One region of the Alteromonas sp. McT4-15 genome, then DNA from elsewhere that is predicted to be linked to it. Evidence: predicted binding sites of a transcription regulator. Region 1 holds the regulator's gene; each other region holds the start of a gene.

Region 1 (5,429 bases):
ATTAATTTCGTAATAAAGCGGTATACACGAGGCTGAAAATGACTAGAATATGGCCTCAAATTGAGCTATCGGCGCAGATACTAACCTGCATAGGCTATTGGCAATACCGCAGTCACTTATGCAGATTGGTATTATTTTACGCCACATTAAAACCGCAGTTAAGGAGCCCCCATGTTTTCTCGCGAAATGAACATAGCTGACTTTGACCCAGAATTAGCCGATGCAATGGCAAAAGAGGTTGAGCGTCAAGAACATCATATTGAGCTAATAGCCTCTGAAAACTACTGTAGCCCACGCGTGATGGAAGCGCAGGGTTCACAACTTACTAATAAGTATGCAGAAGGTTACCCGGGCAAGCGCTACTACGGTGGTTGTGAGCACGTTGACGTTGTTGAGCAGTTAGCAATCGATCGTGCGAAAGAACTTTTCGGTGCGGAATACGCAAATGTACAGCCACACGCAGGTTCTCAAGCTAACTCTGCGGTATTTATGGCATTGCTAGATGCTGGCGATACTGTATTAGGTATGAGCTTATCTGAAGGTGGCCACCTTACTCACGGCTCTCACGTAAACTTCTCTGGTAAAACCTACAATGCGGTTCAGTACGGTCTAAACAAAGAAACGGGTGAAATTGACTACGCTCAAGTAGAAGCGCTTGCGAAAGAGCACAAACCGAAAATGATTATTGGTGGTTTCTCTGCGTATTCTGGCGTTGTAGATTGGGCTAAGTTCCGTGAAATTGCTGACAGCGTTGGCGCGTTTCTATTAGTTGACATGGCCCACGTTGCTGGACTAGTTGCAGCTGGTGTTTACCCTAACCCGCTTCCTCACGCGCATGTAGTGACAACGACGACTCATAAAACCCTTGCAGGCCCTCGCAGTGGTTTGATCCTTTCTGCTTGTGGTGATGAGACTATCTACAAAAAGCTAAATAGCTCGGTATTTCCAGGCAACCAAGGCGGTCCACTTTGCCACGTTATTGCGGCTAAAGCGGTGGCGTTCAAAGAAGCACTTCAGCCAGAGTTCAAAGCGTATCAGCAGCAGGTTGTTGCAAATGCGAAAGCCATGGTTGCAGTAATGATTGAGCGTGGTTACAAGATTGTTTCTGGTGGTACTGATAACCACTTGTTCCTTCTCGACCTCATTGACAAAGACATCACAGGTAAAGATGCTGATGCAGCATTAGGTGCAGCGAACATCACGGTTAATAAAAACTCGGTGCCAAATGATCCGCGTTCACCGTTTGTAACCAGTGGTCTGCGTATCGGTAGTCCAGCAATTACTCGTCGTGGCTTTAAAGAAGAAGAAGCAAAGCAAGTTGCAAGCTGGATCTGTGACATCCTTGACAACATGGGCGATGAGTCTGTTATCAAGCGTGTGCAAGGCGAAGTTGTAGCGCTTTGCGCGCAATTCCCTGTTTACAAGTAAATAGGTTTGTCTTTTATTGCGTACTTTGGTAGTAATGCAGAGATAACTCTGATGAGAACCTAAGTACGCAATTGTTAAGGATATTTTATGTTTTGCCCTTTCTGCTCCGCGCAAGAAACCAAAGTGATTGATTCTCGCCTTGTAGCGGAAGGGCATCAAGTGCGCAGACGTCGCGAATGCATCGTTTGCCACGAACGCTTTACCACATTTGAAAGCGCAGAATTGGTTATGCCTCGCGTAATCAAGCGCGATGGCTCTAGAGAGCCGTTTAATGAAGATAAATTGCGTGCAGGGCTACAACGTGCGCTAGAAAAACGTCCCGTCAGTACCGAAAAAGTAGAGCAATGTATTTTATCGCTTAAGTCTGAGCTTCGCGCGACAGGTGAGCGAGAAGTAGAAAGTGAGCTGCTGGGTAACTTAATAATGAAAGCACTTAAAGAGCTAGATAAAGTTGCTTATGTACGCTTTGCATCGGTCTACCGTTCCTTCGAAGATATTAGAGAGTTTGGAGAAGAAATAGCTCGATTGGGCGACTGAGGCGAAACCCGCTTATCACAGGATAAATTGTGGACCACGCTATTATAAATAGAGACTATCATTGGATGGCAAAAGCTATCCAACTTGCCAAAAAAGGCCTTTACACCACGTCACCTAACCCTCGCGTTGGTTGTGTTATTGTCGATGAAAGTAATCAATTGATTGGCGAAGGCTTCCATATTCAAACCGGTACTCCTCATGCGGAAGTTCACGCATTAAGAGAAGCCGCGCTTTCAAGAAAGCAGGGCGCGAAAGGGGCTACGGCTTATGTCACGTTAGAGCCTTGCAGCCATTTTGGTAGAACACCGCCTTGTGCTGAAGCGCTAGTGAAAGCGCAGGTTGCACGCGTAGTAATAGCGATGACTGACCCCAATCCTAATGTAAGTGGAAACGGTATTCGCATTCTACAAGATGCTGGTATTGAAGTGGTTAGCGATGTAATGGCTGCTGAAGCTGCAGCGCTGAACCCTGGCTTTATCAAACGTATGTTGACGGGTATACCCTATGTTCGAGTAAAACTCGGCATTAGTTTGGATGGTAAAATTGCGCTGGGCAATGGCGTTAGCCAATGGATCACAGGGGCTGAGGCGAGACGCGATGTGCAACATTATCGCGCAAAAAGCTGCGCAGTACTGACAGGCTCTGGTACCGTCAAAGCCGACGATCCAAGTCTATTGGTAAGAGTAAATGAAGCGGGCTTTACAGATTATCCTTTAGAGGAAGTGAGGCAACCTACCAGAGTAGTCGTGGATAGCAAGAACGCGCTAGGTCAAGACTACCAGCTGATGAAAGATGGTCACACCACACTTATTGCTACCACGCAGGCCCAGCCAGATACTGCCAGTGAACACTTTATTTGCGTAGATGAGCAAGAGGGAAAAGTTGATCTTAGCGCGCTTTTGCAAGAGCTTGGTGACAAGCAATACAATGAAGTATGGGTTGAAGCCGGGCCCGGACTTGCTGGAGCATTACTTAGTGAAGGCTTAGTTGATGAACTTATTTGTTATCAAGCGCCTAAATTATTAGGCGATAAAGGCATCAGTATGGTGAATTTGCCCGATTTTACATCGCTTGATCAATCTATTTCACTGACGCTCATTGAAAATCGGCAGGTGGGGAACGATATTAAGCTTATCTTCCGTCCAGATGTTAGCAACACAGCACGCTAACTTCGCTTAAGAGGAAATCTATGTTTACCGGAATTATTCAGGCGCTAGGCACTATCCAGAAGTTGGATAACCGCGGAAATGACATTCGCCTTACTGTATCGTCACCTACCTTAGACATGTCTGATGTGGCGCTTGGTGACAGCATTGCCACTAACGGTGTGTGTCTAACTGTTACAGATATGGGCAAAGACTTCTACTGTGCAGACGTTTCAGCAGAAACCATCAAATTGACGGGGTTTGCGCATTATTCATCGGGTTCTACTGTTAATTTGGAAAAGGCAATGCGTCCAACTGACAGATTTGGTGGACATATTGTTTCTGGTCACGTCGATGGTGTTGGTACAGTAACTCAAATCATTAAACACGCCGACTACATAGAATTTTGGGTGAAAGCACCCGAAGATCTTGCCAAGTATATTGCGCACAAGGGCAGTATAACCGTTGATGGGATTAGCCTTACGGTTAATGAAGTTAATGGCGCTGAATTTATGTTGTGGATCATTCCACATACATTAAAAGAAACGATTATGGGCACGTATAAAGTCGGTACAGCAGTTAACCTTGAAGTAGATGTTATCGCACGATACTTAGAGCGGTTAATGCTAGGTGACAAAGCGGCTGAACCGAAAAGCAAAGGCATTGATATGGCATTTCTAGCCGAGAACGGATTTTTAAAAAGATAACCCTACAAGAAGCACAAATTATGGCATTTAACACTACACAAGAAATTATCGAAGACATTCGTCAGGGTAAGATGGTTATTCTGATGGATGATGAAGATCGTGAAAATGAAGGCGATCTGATTATGGCGGCTGAGCATGTCACCCCTGAAGCTATAAATTTTATGGTTACCCATGCACGCGGCCTAGTGTGTTTGCCAATGACGCAAGAACGCTGCCGAACACTGAATTTACCGCTAATGGTAGATAAAAACGAAGCGCAGTTCTCTACTAATTTCACGGTTTCTATTGAAGCTGCTACGGGGGTAACGACTGGTATTTCTGCGGCAGATCGCGCTACGACAATACTTGCAGCGGTTGCTAAAGACGCTAAAGCTACTGACATTGTTCAGCCTGGGCATATTTTCCCACTTATTGCCAAAGATGGTGGCGTGTTAAATCGCGCTGGCCACACTGAAGCAGGGGTCGATTTACCGCGATTAGCAGGGCTTGAGCCTGCAGGCGTGATTGTAGAAATTCTTAATGAAGATGGCACCATGGCGCGCCGCCCTGAGCTGGAGAAGTTCGCCGAAAAGCACAATCTTAAAATTGGTACTATTGCCGATCTTATCGAATATAGAAACTTAAACGAAACCACTATCGAGAAAGTGGCACAATGTAATATGCCAACCGAATACGGCGACTTTGAACTTCACACGTTTAAAGACAGTATTGATAACCAACTGCATTTTGCATTGAAAAAAGGTGACATCAAAGAAGATGAGCCAACGTTAGTACGTGTTCACCTTCACAATACCTTCAGTGATCTTCTCGGCTCGACCCGCGGTATTCATCGCTCGATGACGCTTGCTGATGGCATGCGCAAAATATCAGAAGAAGGCGGTGTGTTGGTACTGTTAGGTAAGGAAGAACATATTGAACATCAAGTACGTCGCTTTGCAGCTGAAGATAGAGGTGAGCGTCCTACTGGTGCAGACTGGCAAGGCTCATCACGCACTATCGGCGTTGGTAGCCAAATTCTAGCATCGATGGGCGTGCACAAAATGCGCTTGTTGAGCAAACCCATTAAATATCACGCCTTGTCAGGTTACGGCCTTGAAGTCGTGGAGTACGTTCACGACTAGTACCGCAGATCGCGCTATTTAAGAGCGTGGAGGGGGCATATCCATCGCAAACACGCGGTGAATACATCCATGTACGCTCCGCCACCGCATCCATGCGGTGGAGGGTTTGCGATGGACATGCCCCCTCCACACCAAAGTGTGCGCAGCTAGTACTTGATGAATAGTTAAAGTTAAATAAACAATCGATTTAGTTTGGGCGTAGTTGTGGTATACTTCGCGCCGTTTTTTCTCGAGGAATGAAACCATGCAGGTAATTGAAGGTAATATCAGAGCAACCGGTAAGAAGTTTGCTATCGTAGTATCACGCTTTAATAGCTTTGTTGTAGAAAGCTTACTAGAAGGTGCATTAGACACGCTAGAGCGTCACGGTGAAGTAAGTGATGATGATATCACGCTAGTACGTGTACCTGGTGCTTACGAGTTACCTGTAGTGGCTAAGAAGCTCGCCGAGAAAAAGTCATTTGATGCCATCATCGCGCTAGGTGCAGTTA
Region 2 (5,429 bases), on a different contig from region 1:
ATTTAAAGGCCTTGGCTATAACCGCTGGACATTGTTTTACAGAAATTTAGCAGTTGAACTTGGTCTAGTGAAAAACAGCCGGGTCTGCCATCAGGAAATACATAGGCTACTCAAGAGGACATGGGCTGGAACAACATTTGAAGATCAATTTAACTATTCAGAAAACAACTACTGGCTGACTAACCTATTTCGAAAACATCGTAAGTCGTTTCACCCTTTGCGCCATTTACTTGTTACCACTGCACTGGTCTCCGAATTGTCTGTAACTAAGTTATTGGAAAAAGTGCGCAGACTTCCGGAAGGAGTTTTGGTGCCTAGCCATTTTAGCAAAAAAGTCACCGTACAGAACGCTGCAGAATACAGGTACAGTTGGGTAGATATGCTAAAGCGGCACCCAAGCGCAGGCGTCAAAGAACTTAGAAGTACCGAGCGTGGTGATGCTATTTATGCTTGGCTGTATCGCAACGACAAGAGCTGGCTGATGTCTAATCGGCCAAAGCGAAAAGTAAATTCGCAAAGCCACTACGCCGTTAACTACCGTGATTGGGATGCAAAAAACGTTGCGCATCTTGAATCAGTATATGAGGTCATGGCTAACGTGCGTAATAGACCGCGTTTGACAAGAACTCGAATCATTAAGGAACTGCCCCGGTCAAATTCAGTTGAGAAACATTTGCCTGATCTACCAGCGACCAGCCAATGGCTCACTGATCATGAAGAATCGGTAGAAGACTTTCAACTCCACAGATTGAGGATTGCTTACGAACAAATGAAATCGAACGACCTTGAGGTGAAACGTTGGCGTTTACTCAGAACAGCTGCAATTCGAATAGAATTAGTAACCCCCAAGATTGAAGCCGAAATACGACGTTTAGAACAAAGTTAAGGATAGCCCGATTTATGTCTAATATTGATGAGATTGGAATTCGCGGAATACCTAAAGAATCAAAGCTAATATTGTTGGGAGATTGGTATCAGAATCCAGGGCAAGAGTGGAAAGTCATTTGTTATTTTTACCGGGATGATCTAGGTTATTTTAGGAAGGGTTTGCCTATCGATCTATTACCAGCCTTAGTCCCCGGAACTGTCTTTCCAAGAACATCAACAGAAAACAAGGCTCAGGGATGGACAGAAACGGTTATGTTGCCTCAGCAGGACAGCTGGAAAAAAGTAGATTTTCGACAACTACCTCGCACCTTAAAACGTGTCGATGATTTTTCAGAACAATTCGACAATTGCGTTCTGTACAGAATCGAAACTGACGAAAAAGTATATTGGTTACCAATAGCAGAAGTCGCACGCATGCTTTTCTTTCATTCTTCAGAAGTGGTGCGCGCTGCTGTTTATCAGGGGAATACCTGGCAACTTGGTAAGTCCTGGTCTGAAGATTGGGTTGGTAACGTTGAGTTGTCTGCCAATATCCCTGTTAGGTATATGAACAGCCTACAGTACAGAAAGTTCTTTACTTGGTTATTCTTTGATTCTGACACGCAAGATAGCTTCGGCTCTGTTTTTAAATCAATTAATCAGAATTCAATTGTTGAAAACGGTGCAGATCGTTGGACATTTGATTTTACAACGCCAGACTTGAGCTACTGTGAAATTTCACTTTCAGGCTATACGGGCAGAGAGGCTGAAGAAAATCAGGTGTTTATTCGTGAAATTAGGTCAGTTTCTGGTCTGAAGGCGCCTGACCTTGATGTTGTATATTTCTCACACCCTGATGACCACCTATTGCTGAGCAAAGACCCTAAAGAAAATGACGAAAAACCTAAACCACTTAACAAACCACCCGTAGATATTAGAGAACTGGACCCAGACACGAATCCGAAATCCAGTAAAAAGCGGCACTCTGTAAAGTTAGGGCGAAGCGGATTAAATTTTGATGTGGAGCTCGATACAAGGCGTAGCCCAAGGAATGTGAAGGCGCTGCCACCCCAATCTGAACCAGACCTTGAAGAGATAGAAGAGCAGACTCCTAAAGAATTGGCTAGCCTGCAACAAGGGAGTGACAAAGGAAAAGCTCTAAAGGCCGATGTCGACAATCTTGACCCTCCGGACTTAGTAGATGCGCCCGAGAAAATTGTATTCTTTCAGTCCATGCTGCGAAAACTGGAAGAAGAACATGGGTGGCAAATTGAGAGCAAAATCGGAGATGTCCCGAAGAAAAGATGTCGCAGTCAGCATTTAGTTGGGGATAGACCGCGTCGGTACTGCCATGCTGTTATTAAGCGAGATAAATCGACGACGATTCAGATACTAGAAATTGAACTAACCAGTAAGTTAAAGAAAGACGGGACATTAGAAGCTGAAAGCTTATCCACATTGTTTTTTCGAGCAGGCGATACCGCTGTTACTTTTCAAAGGATTTTAGATGAGTTGATGACGGCATATAAGGACGAAAGGTTGAATGCAATGAGCTGGAAACGACAGTTTATTTCACAAAACACTTCGGTTAGAGAATATTTAGGTCACCCTGACAACAAGATAAAAAACGAACTAGATGCTCTTGAATCATGGGTAGCAAGAGCCGCTGATAAAGTTATAGGAATGTAGCAGAAATATATTAATACCGCTTCCGTCAGAGTGGCTATTCTAGCTTCGAGCGGTTGCTTTGCGAAGAAGTGGGTTGCATCCTATTGCGCTGTGAAAAAATGATTGGCAGTTGCAAGCCTTGATCTGGATCAATACAACATATAGTGTCTCGTGTGATTATTTAGCACAACATATAGTTGTTTGGGTTATCTAATGCAGCCCCTTTTTAACACACTGGAACCTCAAGTGCTTTTCCAAGAAGTACCTGATGAAGTGTCGCTCGGCTTTACTATCACCGGTTGTAAACTACGTTGTGAAGGCTGCCATAGCGAAGAGATTTGGGACGGCAACTTGGGAGTATCCCTAACGAATGAAGCATTTGCCGCTTACCTTAAAAAATATGAGGGCTTTATAACCTGTGTGCTCTTCTTTGGAGGTGAATGGTATGCAGAGGCGCTAATTGAAAAGCTTCGTATTGCCAGACAATCCCAACTGAAGACCTGTCTTTACACCGGATTACCCAGAGTATCCTCAAAAATCCAAGAACAATTGTCATTCCTGAAAACCGGTAAGTGGATATTTTCACTTGGCGGACTCGACTCCCCGTCGACCAATCAAAAACTAATAGACGTCAATACAGGTGAATTACTAAACCATAAATTTTGGGAGAATCAGTGTGCTAACCCTTGATGAAAAACACATAAAACAAAAACTACAGTTTATCGATAGTTATTTAAATGCTGAAACAGCAGCTGATGGCGCGAAGTTAGACGCCAACGCAAATGTGACACATAAAAACATTGCCACGCTCGAGGCTGAACTGATGAAAGACTATTTTATTCAGGTAAACCGAGCATTAGTGAGTAATAAAATTGAAGAGCTATTTGGTCATGAACTTGCACTTGAGTACCAGCGACAGATCGAGTCACATGAAATCTACGTGCATGATGAAACCAGCCTAAAACCATACTGCACCTCAATTACCATGTATCCGTTTCTCTTAAATGGGTTGACTGAACTTGGCGGTGAATCCAAGGCTCCTCAACATATCGAGTCTTTCTGCGGCAGCTTCGTAAACTTGGTATTTGCCATCAGTGCCCAATTTGCAGGAGCCATTGCGACTGTCGAATTTCTGATTTATTTCGACCATTTTGCGCGTCGGGATTATGGAGAAAACTATCTCAACACGCATGCAAAAGAAGTCGCTAACCATCTACAGCATGTCGTTTATGCCCTAAACCAGCCAGCGGCGGCTCGCGGCTATCAGAGTGTGTTTTGGAACATATCGCTTTATGACAAATTCTACTTTGACTCAATGTTTGGCGAGTTTGTGTTTCCCGATATGAGCAAACCCCAATGGGAGAATATCGAATCGTTACAAGCTTTCTTTCTAGAGTGGTTTAACAATGAACGCAAGCGGGCGGTACTCACTTTTCCTGTGGTTACAGCGGCAATGCTGACAAAAGACGGAGCAGTCAGAGACATCAATTTTGCAGCAACATGCGCTAAAGCGATGAGTGAAGGTAACTCATTTTTTGTTTACCAATCAGAGAGTGCCGATTCATTAGCCTCCTGTTGCCGATTGCGTAACGAGATCACGGACAATACGTTTTCATATAGCTTGGGTGCAGGCGGCGTATCGACAGGATCTATTAATGTGATCACCATAAATATGAACCGATTAGTTCAGGATGGCAGAGATTTGAGCACTGAAGTTCAGAAGATACACAAGTATCAAGTCGCTTATCGTCGGCTCATCGAGGAGTATAAAGCAGCAGGAGCACTACCTGTTTATGACGCAGGCTTCATTAGCCTAGATAAGCAATTTTTAACGCTGGGAGTCAACGGACTGGCAGAGGCGGCTGAGTTTTTAGGTATCGAAGTCGGTAACAATCCAAAATACAAAGATTTTGTTCGTGCGCAATTGCAAGTCATTTACGAACAAAACAGGACTGCATCTAAGCATTTTAAATGTCAGTTCAACACAGAGTTTGTACCTGCTGAAAACTTAGGCGTCAAAAACGCCAAATGGGATAAACAAGATGGATACGTTGTTAACAGAGACTGCTACAACAGTTATCTTTACCTTGTAGAGAATACGAATACCACTCATATTGACAAGTTTATCCTGCATGGAAGAGAGCTAAATCAATACCTTGATGGTGGTTCAGCACTTCATCTTAATCTTGAGGAAACGTTAACCTATAAAAACGCGTTAAACCTTCTAAACATCGCAGCAAAAGCAGGGTGTAACTATTTTTGTGTGAACGTGAAAATTACGATCTGCAATACATGTGATGCTATCGACAAGCGCACTTTATATGCGTGTCCATCATGCGGCTCTGAAGACATCGATCACGGAACTCGCGTAATTGGATACTTAAAACGCGTGTCTGCTTTTTCCAAAGGCCGACGTGATGAGCATGCGCTGCGTCATTACCACACTCACACAAGGGTTCAAAGTTAAGCTGGAGCAATGCGGTGCTATTTACCTAATAAGGGGTAGTTCATTACCCCTTGTGCACAATGGTATTAAGGGAAAACGATGTGTACGCTTGGGTTAGCAACTTCCTAGGAGCCTTATGTTATGTCAGGTATGTTTTCCGATCTTTTATTAAAAGCCCAAGAGCAAACCGAAAAACAGCGCTTGCTGTTTTTGTTTGCAAAAACTGACGAGACCAATAAGAGCAGAAAACGAGAAGATAAAAAAGGCTCTATTGAGCCTAAAATGGTTGTCGATAAACTGCCAGATGAACTGTCTGAATTTTCTGCTTTAGTGAAGGAGGCAGATGGCATAAACAAAGACTGGGATTTTGTTTTTATAGCCAGTTTAGGGGGCGATTCAAATACCCCTCCTACCACAGAGGCAGCAGAACCCTATCTAAACAAAATGA
Region 3 (5,429 bases), on a different contig from region 1:
GATCGGCTAGCAGTTCATGAGCGATTTTTGCCATGCGTACTTCGGTGTAACGCATTGCAGCCGCCGAATCACCATCAACTGAACCAAAGTTACCCTGTCCATCTACAAGCATGTAACGCAGTGAGAAAGGCTGCGCCATACGAACAATAGTGTCGTAAACAGCAGAATCACCATGAGGGTGGTATTTACCGATAACATCACCTACCACACGGGCAGACTTTTTATACGGCTTGTTAAAGTCGTTTTTCAGTTCGTTCATTGCGAACAGCACACGACGGTGCACTGGCTTCAAGCCATCTCTTACATCAGGCAATGCTCGCCCGACAATAACGCTCATCGCGTAATCGAGGTACGAGTTTTTTAACTCTTCCTCAATGTTAACGGGGAGGATTTCTTTAGCGTTATCAGACATAAACTGCTTAATCCCTTTATCTTAGTTTGTTCTGCGTTATCCATTGCAGCCACTTTACAGCAATTGTGAAAGCGGCTCTTGGGCGCGCATGGTTATTATTATGTGGGTCATAATGTTGCTTCGAGTGTACCACTTGATGACAGAATTATGTAGCGCTTAATTACGCTTATTAATTAACAAAAAGGCAAGCGATTATTTTTCGTTCAGACAGATACAGAAAAAGCGGTTTTATCACTAAAAACAGTAAAACACGCCGCCAAATTGCGATATGTTATTAAAAGAGAAGTTAAGGATTGTTTTACCTATGACAAACGTGGACCAACAAGAGATTAATAAATTTTCTGAGCTCGCCTCGCGCTGGTGGGATCCCGAAGGCGAATTTAAACCGCTTCATTTAATTAACCCGCTTCGACTTGATTTCATCAATCAGCACAGTGAGGGTTTGTTTGGTAAACAGGTTATCGATATTGGTTGTGGTGGCGGTATCCTTGCCGAATCAATGGCTAAAGCGGGTGCTACCGTAACAGGTCTTGATATGGCTGAGGCGTCATTAGAGGTCGCTAAGCTTCATGGTTTAGAATCGGGAATAAAAGTAGATTACGTTTGTTCAACTGCTGAACAGTTCGCGCAGGATAATGCTGGTAAATTTGATGTTGTCACCTGTATGGAAATGCTAGAACACGTGCCCGACCCCGCTTCTGTTGTTATGGCTTGCGCAAAGTTAGTTAGGCCAGGTGGTCATGTGTTCTTTTCTACACTCAATAGAAACCTGAAGTCTTATTTAATGGGGATCCTTGGTGCAGAATATATTCTTAAACTCGTCCCTAAAGGCACCCACGAACACAGCAAATTTATTAAACCATCAGAGCTTATGGCGATGACAGATCAGGCAGGTCTTTTGCCTCGCGATATGACAGGGCTTCATATGGATCCGATCTCTCAAGGTTTTTATCTTTCTGCCAACAATGTAGACGTAAACTACTTACTGTATACCGTTGCACAAGATTAGACGTATACAAGGGTACAAATAATAGTAGATGCACATTGCTGTGCACTTACTATATACAGTGTATTTAAAATAAATTAACACAACATATTGGGTCGTGGTGATATTTTAAACACCATATATCGTGTTTTTATAAAAACGAGTTTCTAAGAATAAATTAATTTTTTTCGAAATCAGTTTAGCAAAAACGCTTGCATTCCCGATATTTTACGCTTGTAGAACGCTAAAAAGTTAGTTGTTACTAACGTAAATTTCATGCCAGTTTGAGTGCTTGAAATACCACCAGATATTGGGTTGCAATCGAGGCAAAACCTCACTATCTTGTGTTTAGTTCAGCACGAGATCCCAAGATCAATTAACGGGATCAAAACAGATCGCGCAGAGATGCGCCATTCGACTCCGCTGAAATAAACAAGCAATACAAGAAATATATAAGCAGTCTCTACTTCATATCTTTATTTGGTATTAGTCTAGGCCGCTTTTGTGTGTGCTTTTGTTAGATCTGTAAAAACCAGACAAACAGCATGTGCATTAAAAAATTAATTATAAATGATAATGGGCAGCATAGCCCACGCATCAAGCGCTAACAGACATACGGCCAGTAACATGAACAATAACTTATTTGTCACCAAACGAAACGGTGAAAAAGAGTCCATCGACTTAGAGAAAATCCACAAAGTTGTCACATGGGCGGCAAAAGGACTAAATAATGTTTCTGTTTCACAAGTTGAAATAAAAGCACAAATTCAGTTCTTTGACGGTATCAACACCAGTGAAATCCACGAAACGCTAATTAAGTCTGCCGCAGATCTTATCTCTACTGATGCGCCTGATTACCAATATTTAGCGGCTCGCCTTGCGATTTTCCATCTACGTAAAAAAGCCTATGGACAGTTCGAGCCACCAGCGCTTTTCGCTCATGTTGCCAAAATGGTTGATGCCGGCAAATACGACAAACATTTGTTAGAAGATTACACTGCTGAAGAATTTGCTGAGATGGATACGTATATCGATCATTGGCGTGATATGAACTTCAGCTATGCAGCGGTTAAACAGCTGGAAGGTAAATACCTTGTTCAAAACCGCGTTACTGGCGAGATCTATGAGAGTGCTCAGTTCCTTTACATTCTTGTAGCAGCATGTTTGTTTGCAAATTATGATAAAGACGTACGTATGGACTACATTCGCCGTTTTTACGATGCTGCATCAACATTCAAATTGTCACTACCAACGCCTATCATGGCGGGTGTTCGTACCCCTACTCGTCAGTTCAGCTCATGCGTATTGATTGAGACAGGTGACAGCCTTGACTCAATTAATGCAACTGCAAGTGCTATTGTAAAATACGTAAGCCAGCGTGCAGGTATCGGAGTTAACGCAGGTCGCATTCGTGCGCTAGGCAGCCCTATCCGTGGTGGTGAAGCCTTCCATACTGGCTGTATTCCTTTTTATAAGTACTTCCAAACAGCGGTTAAAAGCTGCTCTCAGGGCGGTGTTCGTGGTGGCGCTGCTACCTTGTTCTACCCGATTTGGCATATGGAAGTTGAATCACTACTGGTACTCAAGAACAACCGTGGTGTTGAAGAAAACCGTGTACGTCACCTAGATTATGGTGTTCAGTTCAACAAACTCATGTATCAGCGCATGATGAAAGACGGCTACATTTCATTGTTTAGCCCATCAGACGTACCAGGCCTGTACGATGCGTTCTTCGCTGATCAAGATAAGTTCGAAGAGCTTTACGTTAAATACGAAAACGACGACAGCATTCGTAAAAAGCAAATTAAAGCAATGGAACTGTTCAGCTTGTTTATGCAAGAGCGTGCTAGCACAGGTCGCATTTATCTCCAAAACGTTGACCACTGTAATACGCACAGCCCGTTCAACCCAGAGGTTGCCCCAGTTCGTCAAAGTAACCTTTGTCTTGAAATTGCACTACCTACTAAGCCACTTCAGCATGTTAACGATGAAAACGGTGAAATTGCACTGTGTACGCTATCAGCATTCAACTTAGGTGCTATCGAATCGTTAGACGAATTCGAAGAACTAGCAGACCTTGCGGTACGTGCACTTGATAACCTATTAGATTATCAAGACTATCCTGTTCCAGCTGCATATAACGCAACAATGGGCAGACGTACATTAGGCGTAGGCGTAATTAATTTCGCGTACTACCTAGCCAAAAACGGTGTGAAATACTCTGATCACAGTGCAAATGGTCTGGTTCACCGCACGTTTGAAGCAATGCAGTATTACCTACTCAAAGCATCAAACAATCTTGCTAAAGAAAAAGGTGCGTGTCCTAAGTTTAACGAAACAACGTACTCGCAAGGCATTATGCCAATCGACAGCTACAAGAAAGACCTTGATAGCGTGTGTAATGAGCCACTTCATTACGATTGGGACGCGCTTCGTGAAGACGTTAAAACACACGGCTTACGTAACTCTACGTTGTCTGCACTTATGCCGTCTGAAACATCGTCACAGATTTCTAATGCGACAAACGGTATAGAGCCACCACGTGGTTTCATCAGCATTAAGTCAAGTAAAGACGGCGTACTTAAGCAAGTTGTACCTGAGTACGAAACGCTTAAAGATCAGTACGAACTACTGTGGGACATTCCATCAAATGATGGTTACCTACAACTGGTTGGTATTATGCAGAAGTTCATTGACCAAACTATTTCTGCTAACACAAACTATGACCCAAGTCGTTACGAAGGTAATAAGGTGCCAATGAAGCTTCTTCTTAAAGACCTTCTTACAACGTACAAACTGGGTGTTAAAACGCTTTACTACCATAACACTCGCGACGGCGCGTCTGACACATCGGCACTTGATGCTAAAGCCAATGTACCTATGCCACGTCAGGAAGAAGTGGTAGTAGAGGAAGACGATGATTGTGCAGGCGGTGCGTGTAAAATATAAATTACAATGCACTACCTGTTAGATGGCAAGCACGGCAGTAATGCCAACTTGCCATCTAAAGTTTCGCAGCAAGAACACAAATAATAATACGCGTTAATCATTAAGTTTTTAGTTAGGCCATCATGAAATACACTACGTTTAATCAGCAAAGTACAAATCCATTGGTTGAGCCAATGTTTTTCGGTAACCCCGTAAACGTTGCGCGCTACGACCAACAAAAGCATGCCATTTTCGAGAAACTTATTGAGAAACAAATAAGCTTCTTTTGGCGTCCAGAAGAAGTAGACGTTTCGCGCGATCGCGTTGACTTTCAAAAGTTAACCGACCCAGAGAAGCATATCTTCATTTCAAATTTGAAATACCAAACGCTGCTAGATTCTGTACAAGGTCGCAGTCCTAACATTGCTTTTCTACCTATCATCTCATTACCAGAATTAGAGACATGGGTAGAAACATGGTCGTTCTTCGAGACAATTCACTCTCGTTCGTACACACACATTCTGCGCAACCTGTTCTCTGATCCTAGTGAGATTTTTGAAGATATCGTGGTTAACGAAGAAATTAAACGCCGCGCGGCTGACATTTCAAAATACTACGACGACCTTATTTTTGCTACGCAGCTTTGGCAAACACAAGGCGAAGGCGTTCACACTGTAAACGGCACTGCTTACACTGTTAACATGTACGAATTAAAGAAAAAGCTTTATTTGTGCATGAATTCCGTGAACGCGTTAGAAGCTATTCGCTTTTATGTGTCATTTGCGTGTACCTTTGCATTTGCAGAGCGCAAGCTAATGGAAGGTAACTCAAAGATCATTCGTTTGATTGCACGAGACGAGAACCTTCACCTTTCATCTACACAGCACATTCTTAATTTATGGGCGAAAGGTAAAGATGATCCAGAAATGGCACAAATCGCCGAAGAGTGTAAAGACGAAGCGCGCGCAATCTTTATGAACGCGGTAGAACAAGAAAAGCAATGGGCTGATTATTTGTTCCAAAACGGCTCAATGATAGGGTTAAACAAAGAAATTCTGTGTCAGTACGTAGAGTACATTGCCAACCAGCGCATGACAGCAATTG

Evidence for each region. Region 1 encodes NrdR, which represses ribonucleotide reductase genes. Its sites were predicted from a motif close to AAACACNANATNTNGTGTTT; they were not measured.
Region 2: the regulator NrdR is predicted to act here: its motif matches at 2,686-2,705, upstream of nrdG (anaerobic ribonucleoside-triphosphate reductase activating protein).
Region 3: the regulator NrdR is predicted to act here: its motif matches at 1,728-1,747, upstream of nrdA (class 1a ribonucleoside-diphosphate reductase subunit alpha).

The regions. Positions count from the first base shown of each region.
Region 1 is NZ_JAJALG010000035.1:14,424-19,852, reverse strand. Features, by position in the region: gene glyA (serine hydroxymethyltransferase) at 172-1,428, shown strand; gene nrdR (transcriptional regulator NrdR) at 1,516-1,965, shown strand; gene ribD (bifunctional diaminohydroxyphosphoribosylaminopyrimidine deaminase/5-amino-6-(5-phosphoribosylamino)uracil reductase RibD) at 2,031-3,134, shown strand; gene LHL20_RS17620 (riboflavin synthase) at 3,155-3,817, shown strand; gene ribBA (bifunctional 3,4-dihydroxy-2-butanone-4-phosphate synthase/GTP cyclohydrolase II) at 3,838-4,938, shown strand; gene ribH (6,7-dimethyl-8-ribityllumazine synthase) at 5,183-5,429, shown strand, end outside.
Region 2 is NZ_JAJALG010000001.1:166,775-172,203, forward strand. Features, by position in the region: gene LHL20_RS00735 (TnsD family Tn7-like transposition protein) at 1-886, shown strand, start outside; gene LHL20_RS00740 (Tn7-like element transposition protein TnsE) at 901-2,556, shown strand; gene nrdG (anaerobic ribonucleoside-triphosphate reductase activating protein) at 2,749-3,225, shown strand; gene nrdD (anaerobic ribonucleoside-triphosphate reductase) at 3,212-5,002, shown strand; gene LHL20_RS00755 (ribonucleotide reductase subunit alpha) at 5,123-5,429, shown strand, end outside.
Region 3 is NZ_JAJALG010000018.1:46,518-51,946, reverse strand. Features, by position in the region: gene gyrA (DNA topoisomerase (ATP-hydrolyzing) subunit A) at 1-412, opposite strand, end outside; gene ubiG (bifunctional 2-polyprenyl-6-hydroxyphenol methylase/3-demethylubiquinol 3-O-methyltransferase UbiG) at 717-1,421, shown strand; gene nrdA (class 1a ribonucleoside-diphosphate reductase subunit alpha) at 2,025-4,346, shown strand; gene nrdB (class Ia ribonucleoside-diphosphate reductase subunit beta) at 4,469-5,429, shown strand, end outside.